3 regions of the Nocardioides marmoribigeumensis genome follow, and region 1 is predicted to be linked to each of the others. Evidence: riboswitches for the same ligand, from Rfam matches in the RefSeq annotation. Region 1 holds a riboswitch; each other region holds the start of a gene.

Region 1 (2,254 bases):
TCGAGATGGACGCGATGGAGCCGGGTGGGGTCGGAGAAGGCCTCGCTCAGCACGACGACCACGTTGGGGGTGACCGTCGACCCGCCCGCCGACTCCGACGCTGTCGGCGCCGCGTAGCGGGCGGCGATCTCGCGCATCGTGGCCGCGGAGTATCCCTTCGGCTCCCTCATCGCCGGCACCGGCATGTTGTAGAGGAAGCCGGCCACGAAGCCGTTCTGCTTGTAGTTGGCGCTCTGGGCCCACGGCTTCCAGTGGACGCCCGCCTTCTCGTAGGCGCCACGGGCGAAGCTGCCCGCGTGGTTGAAGCCGTGCAGGGAGACGAGGAACGAGAGGGCGACGGCACCGACCACGACGCGTGAGGCGTGCCAGCCGAGCCACAGGCGCCGCTGGGTCCGGTCGGGGTGGGGGAACCATCGCCGGAGGAGTCGCCCGAGCAGGGCGGCCCCCACGACGACGCCGGCGGCCCCCAGCAGGCCCACGGCGACGTACTGGGGACTCACCATCTCGGTGAGGAAGCCGGGCTCGCGCAGGAACGCCACGTCGGAGGGGTAGACCGGCTCGCGCCGGAGCTCGAGCTTGGCGTGGTCGGCCGCGGCGACGATCAGGCAGAGCGCCAGCAGCACGCCGCAGCTGGCGAGCAAGCGGTTGGTCAGCGCGGTCAGCACCGCGAGGAGCGCCCCCAGCACGACCGAGGACAGCAGGAAGACGCGCTGGACGTCGTGTCGTTCCACGAGCTGCTGGAAGGAGGCGTCGGTCCGCCAGTAGTTCAGCAGGACGTTGCACGCCATGGTCCAGACAGCTGCGAACGAGACCGCGGCCACGATCTGGAGGATCCAACGACGCGTCGGGCGCGGCTCAGGATCGGGTGAAGGCGGGCTCTCCACCTCCGTGTCAGTGAGGGTCACGGGTGTCCAAGGGGTCGGTCGGGAGTCATGGACTGGTCCGACGGGTGTCTCCTGAGTGCATTGTTCATGACACACGGTGAGCAGGAACACACGACACGTGTGACGTGGCCGATTGGACTCGGTCACGTGACTTACCTATGTTGCTTGTCGGCTTCTGTCCCAGTCGACGACCCGTCGGCGCGGGAGCCGCGCTTAGTCCGCGCAGCGCGCCGCCCATCCCGGCAGCGTGCGAGCGGAGCCGGGGACCCACGTCCTTGGGGTGAATCGGAGCTTGCTCCGTAGGGTTTCTTTGCCGCCCGAACCCGTCAGCTAACCCGGTAGGCGTCAGACAAAGGAGACAGCTGACGTGGCTCACGCCAGCAGAAATCACGCTGCCCGCGCCCTGACGGCGATCTGCCTCGGCGCGACGGGCGCCACCATTCTCACCGCAGCCCCCGCTCTCGCCGACGACGTCGACCAGGCGCAAGCCAAGGTCGAGCACATCAGCCACGACCGCAAGGCCGTGGCACGGACCGCCCAGCAGAACCACAGGGCTCTGTACAAGGCTCGCTTGAGCCTGTCCGTCACCCGCGCGGAGCTCCGCTCCTACCGCATGGCTCTGGTCGAGGTGCAGGACCGCGTCCAGGCGATGCAGGACGAGGAGGGCTCGTCGATCGGGCGCGCCCTGAGCGCCGCCTCCGAGGTCACCACGGCGCCGGACCCGGCCGAGGCCCTGGACGACGTGCAGGCCGAGATGACCGAGGACGCCGAGGCGCCCGAGACCGAGGACTCCCTCCAGGACCGTCTCGTGGAGCTGCGTGCCGCCTCGACCAGGCAGGAGACCCGCGTCCGGGTCCTCACCACGCGGGTCCAGCGGACCAACCGCCACCTGGCCGACGTCAAGGCCTCGCTGTCCCGCGCGTACGCCGCTCTGAAGGACGCCAAGGACGAGGCCGCCGCGGCCGAGGCCGAGGCCGAGGCACAGGCTCCGGCCGCCCCCGCTGCGTCGAGCGGCGCCGCCGCTGCCGTCGCCTACGCGATGGCCCAGGTCGGCGACGCCTACGTGTACGGCGCCGCCGGTCCGGACGCGTTCGACTGCAGCGGCCTGACGATGGCTGCGTGGGCGCAGGCGGGCGTGGCGCTGCCGCACTCGTCGAGCGCGCAGATGGGCTCGGGCACCCCGGTGTCGATCGAGGCCCTCCAGCCCGGTGACCTGGTGTTCTACTACAGCCCGGTCAGCCACGTCGGCATGTACATCGGCAACGGCCAGCTCGTGCACGCCGCCAACCCCAGCACCGGCGTGCAGGTCACCTCGGTGAGCTCCATGCCGATCGCGGGTGCGGTCCGCCCCGGCTGAGACCTTCCAGCAC
Region 2 (2,254 bases), 3.8 Mb from region 1:
CGCAGCACGACGACGGTGTCGGGCAGGAAGTCGTCGCCCTTGGTCGCGTTGGAGTCGGTGTTGACGTACTTCCCCTTGCGCAGCTCGAAGGAGGTCGCGCTGCTCGTGCTGAACACCGCGGTGAACCGCTTGGCGGGCTTGCCCTTGGGCAGGTCCTGGTCACCGAAGGGGAGGTAGGGCGTCGGCGTCGTCCGGAGCGCCTTCATCGGCTTGACCAGCTTGTCGACGTCCATGAACAGGTTGTACGGCGCGTAGCCCTGCCCGCGGTAGAAGCCCGGCGCGCCCTCGGTCACGGTGCGGATGCCGGCCCCGTGCACGCGCCGCAAGGTGACCCCGGCTCCCCCGCTGGCGACCAGGACCGCCTTGAGGGGCTGGACGATGCCGATGTCGGTGGCCCGCATCGACCGCATCGGGCCGGCCCGGTGCGGGACCTTGCTGTAGTAGAACGCCGCGAGCCGGGTGATGCCGCCCTCGACCAGCTCCTCCACGACCATGTCGGCCTTGCCGAGCCCGACCTGCGTGCCGTGGCCGGAGTTGTCGATCTTGAACGCCAGGATCGGCCGCTTGGGCGGGGCGCCCAGCCGCTCGCCGGTCAGCGGGTTGATCCGCGAGAGCGTCGACTGGTGGCCGGTGCCCTGCGGGTCCGCGGGCTGGTCGCTGCCGCCGTCCTTCTTGTCGCCGCCGCAGGCGGTCAGCAGCAGGGCGGAGGCGGCGAGCAGGGAGCCGGCACGCAGCCAGGCAGGACGGGTCGTGGTCCGGTCGGTGCGCATGGGACCAGGATCCTACGTGCGGCTGGGATCACCGCCGCAACGTGCCGGGGAACCACCGGTTCGTCCAGATGGCCTCGCGGCGCACGCGCGCGCCGGTGTACGGCGCATGGACGATCATCCGACGCCCGCGGTCCCAGCCGGTGAAGACGCCGACGTGGTAGACCCCGCCGCCGTCGTAGAAGAACACGAAGTCGCCCGGGCGCATGGCCGAGCGCTTGATGTGCCGCATGAACCGCGCCTGGGCGGAGGAGGTGCGCGGCACGTGGCCGAAGCCGGCGCGGTGCGTGGCGTAGTAGACCAGCCCCGAGCAGTCGAAGGCGTTGGGACCGGACGCGCCGTAGCGGTAGGGGTCGCCCTTCTGGTTGCGGGCGATGGTCAGCGCGGACCGGATGCGGGTCGAGACGGCCGCGACGTGGGTGATCCGCGGGGAGACGACGGGCGCCTGCGGTGCGGGCGCGGTGCCCTGGCGGGCGGTGGTGGGGTGGGCCACGAGCACCAGGGCGGTCAGCGCCAGCACGAGGGCGTTGACGGCGGCCTTGCGGAGGACGTGCGTGGACAGCGACGCGGTGGACGAGGTGGAGCGGGCCGGACCGGGGACGGTCGGGCGCGCAGCGACGAGCGCGGGCACAGGCATGCCGGGGTATCCCTTCTCACGCCTGTGAGGTGAGCTGTCGGGTTGGAGCCAGAAGGTGCTCCGCGTCGCGGTCTCCGAAGAGGCCGGTCTGCTTCACCCCGAGTGCCCGTGACGGTGGGGGAACCGTCAGAGGGACACGATGTTGGGTCCCCCACTCCTGCCAGTGGTCGTCGGCCCGTCGCGGACGGCAGGACTCGGCGAGCCCGCGCGGGTGTTGAGTTGTCAGCCGGACGAAAGTAGTTGATCAGTCCCGGTTGCGCCAGCGATTGCGGGGAATCGGGCGCGTCGCGCGCGAGATTCCACCGGATCCGTCGCCCGGCCCGTCGCCCGCGGTGGCTCAGACCTTGGCGCCACCGTCGACGTACAGGGTCTGGCCGGTGACGTAGGAGGCCTCGTCGCTGCAGAGGTACGCCGCGGCGGCGGCGATGTCCTCGGGCCAGCCCACCCGGCGCACGGGCGTGGCCGCGGCCGCCGCCTCGCGGTAGGCCTCGGGCTCGACACCGACCCGGCGCGCGGTGGCGTCGGTCATCTCGGTGACGATGAACCCGGGCGCGATGGCGTTGGCGTTGATGCCGAAGGGGCCGAGCTCGAGCGCGAGCGTGCGGGTGAAGCCCTGGATGCCCATCTTGGCCGCGGAGTAGTTGGCCTGGCCCCGGTTGCCGAGCGCGGAGACGCTCGAGAGGTTGAGGATCTTGCCGAACTTCGCCTCGACCATGTGCTTCTGGACGGCCCGGGTCATCAGGAACGCCCCGCGCAGGTGGACGTTGATCACCGAGTCCCAGTCGTCCTCGGTCATCTTGAACAGCAGGTTGTCGCGGGTGATGCCGGCGTTGTTGACCAGCACGTCGAC
Region 3 (2,254 bases), 1.8 Mb from region 1:
GAGCGCAGGTCGCGGAGGGTCTCCAACGCCTCGGACTGGCGGCCGCAGCGGTAGTGCGCCAGCGCCAGCAGCGCGAACAGGCGCTCGCGGAACGGGTGCTCCTCGACCAGGCGCGCCAGGACCAGCCCGACCTGCTCGGGGCGGCCGAGGTCGAGCAGGGCCTGGGCCGCGCGCTCGGTGGCCGCGGCGCGCAGCTCGACCAGCCGGGCCCGGGCCGCCACCACGGCCTCGGGCGAGCAGTCGGCGTAGGGCTCGCCGGTCCACAGCGCCTCGCCCTGCTCGAAGAGCGTCAGCGCCCCGGCCGGGTCGGTCGAGGCGAGGCACCGTCCGGCGGCGTCCTCGAACAGCCAGGTGTCGACGTCCGCGACGTCGGCGCGGATCGCGTAGCCCGCCGACGTGCTCACCAGGCAGCGGTTCTCCCCGCGCGCGGTCCGTCGCGGCTCGACCGTGTCGCGCAGGCGTGAGACCACCGCCTGGAGGGAGCCGAGCGCCGCGCCGGAGTCCCACACCTCGCCGAGCAGCCGGTCGGCCGACACCGGAGCACGGACGGCGAGCAGCACCGCCAGGACGTCGCGCTCGCGGCGCCGGCGCAGCTCCTGCTCGCCCGCGGCGGTCTGCACCACCAGCCCGCCGAACGCGCGGTAGCGCGTCGCCCCCGAGACCTCCTGCTCTCCCACGCCGCACAGCCTAGGAGCGCGCGGCCCGTCCGGCCACGACGCCGGCGCAGGTCGCCGGTGCGGGACGACCCGCGAGGCTCAGCGCATGCCGGCGACGCGCGAGCAGTGGGGCCAGGCGCCCCAGCCCTGCCCGCGCAGGATGCGCTCGGCGACCCGCATCTGCTTCACCTTCGTGGCGCGGTGCGGGAGCCGGGCGTAGCGCCGGCCGCCGTACGCCCGCCACGTGCCGGCGCTGATCTGCAGGCCGCCGTAGTAGCCGTTGCCGGTGTCGACGTGCCACCGGCCGGTGCTCTCGCAGTGGGCGATCCGCTGCCAGGCGCGGTAGTGCCGGGGCCGCGCCTGCGGACGGGGCGTCCGCTGGGTCGAGTGCATCGTGGGGCCGGGCGAGGGCCGCGTGTCGGCCTGGGCGGCGCCGGCGACGACGAGGCCGGCGCCGGTGACCAGCACCAGCGACATCAGGGCCGAGGAGAGCAGGGACAGGACGGTCAGGGGGGTACGACGGGACGCCCGTCGGACGGCAGGCATGCGTGAGCGCATGAAGGTTCCTCCACACGCCTGCGAGGTCAGCTGTCGGGTTCGGGCAGGAGTGCCCGGCCGCTCGCGCGGCTTCACCCCGAGGGCTGCGGTGGCAGCCCGTGGAACGTGGGTCCCCCGCTCCTGCCAAGCGGTTCGGGGACCACCGACCGGCAGGACTCGGCGTACGACGGTGGCCGCCCCGCAGGGGGTGCGAGGCCCGAGAAAACTACGACGGACCGTGCGGCCCGGTGAAGCACCGAGGACGGGTCTTTACCTTCCCGGGCCGAGGTCGTGACCGCAGGGATCGGTGTGACCCAGGGGACGGACCCGAGGTGCTAGGCGGGTGCGTAGAGCGTGACCTCGCCGTCGCGGCCCTTGAGGTGGATGCCCTCGCGCGCGGTGAGGTCCGGAGGGTCGGCCAGCTGGTCGCGGGTCGCCTCCGAGAGCAGCACGGTGTCACCGGTCTCGCGGGTCGCGGACTCCACCCGGGCGGCGATGTTGACGGTGTGGCCGATGACGGTGAACTCCAGCCGACCGCCGCCGCCTACGTTGCCGGCGACGACCGGCCCGGAGTTGAGGCCGATGCCGATGCCGAGGTCGGGGTCGACCTGGGGGACGGCCTCGGCGATGGCCCGCGCGGCCGCCAGCGCGGCGTCGGCGTGGCGCTCGTTGCGCCGCGGGGCGCCGAAGACGGCCAGCAGGCCGTCGCCGACGAACTTGTCCACGTGCCCCTCGTGCTCGTGGACGATCGGCACCACGGTGGAGAACAGCTGGTTGACCCGCGTGACCACCTCGTGGGCCTCGGTCTCGGAGGCGTAGGTGGTGAAGCCGCGGATGTCGATGAACATCACCGTCACCTCGAGCTCCTCGCCGTCGAGGTCGGTGCCCTCCCGCAGGATCAGCTCGGCGATCGCCGGGTCGACATAGGTGCCGAACGCGTCGCGGATGCGCTCCCGCTCGCGCAGCCCGACGACCATCGCGTTGAAGCCGACCTGGAGTCGCCCGATCTCGGTCGCGTCGTAGACGGGCACCGACACGTCGAGGTCGCCGTCCTGCACGCG

What was found. Region 1 has a riboswitch for cyclic di-AMP ahead of J2S63_RS00545 (C40 family peptidase). Riboswitches for the same ligand answer to the same signal wherever they lie in the genome.
Region 2: it holds a riboswitch for cyclic di-AMP, as region 1 does, so the genes downstream of both, J2S63_RS18405 (C40 family peptidase) here and J2S63_RS00545 (C40 family peptidase) in region 1, are expected to answer to the same signal.
Region 3: it holds a riboswitch for cyclic di-AMP, as region 1 does, so the genes downstream of both, J2S63_RS09185 (transglycosylase family protein) here and J2S63_RS00545 (C40 family peptidase) in region 1, are expected to answer to the same signal.

Annotation. Positions count from the first base shown of each region.
Region 1 covers NZ_JAVDYG010000001.1:123,106-125,359, reverse strand. Annotated here, with positions in the region: gene J2S63_RS00550 (LTA synthase family protein) at 1-821, opposite strand, end outside; cyclic di-AMP (ydaO/yuaA leader) riboswitch at 1,106-1,244, shown strand; gene J2S63_RS00545 (C40 family peptidase) at 1,252-2,241, shown strand.
Region 2 covers NZ_JAVDYG010000001.1:3,877,820-3,880,073, reverse strand. Annotated here, with positions in the region: gene J2S63_RS18410 (DUF3048 domain-containing protein) at 1-770, opposite strand, end outside; gene J2S63_RS18405 (C40 family peptidase) at 799-1,404, opposite strand; cyclic di-AMP (ydaO/yuaA leader) riboswitch at 1,411-1,590, opposite strand; gene fabG (3-oxoacyl-ACP reductase FabG) at 1,742-2,254, opposite strand, start outside.
Region 3 covers NZ_JAVDYG010000001.1:1,916,811-1,919,064, reverse strand. Annotated here, with positions in the region: gene J2S63_RS09190 (ATP-binding protein) at 1-677, opposite strand, end outside; gene J2S63_RS09185 (transglycosylase family protein) at 756-1,214, opposite strand; cyclic di-AMP (ydaO/yuaA leader) riboswitch at 1,216-1,362, opposite strand; gene J2S63_RS09180 (adenylate/guanylate cyclase domain-containing protein) at 1,529-2,254, opposite strand, start outside.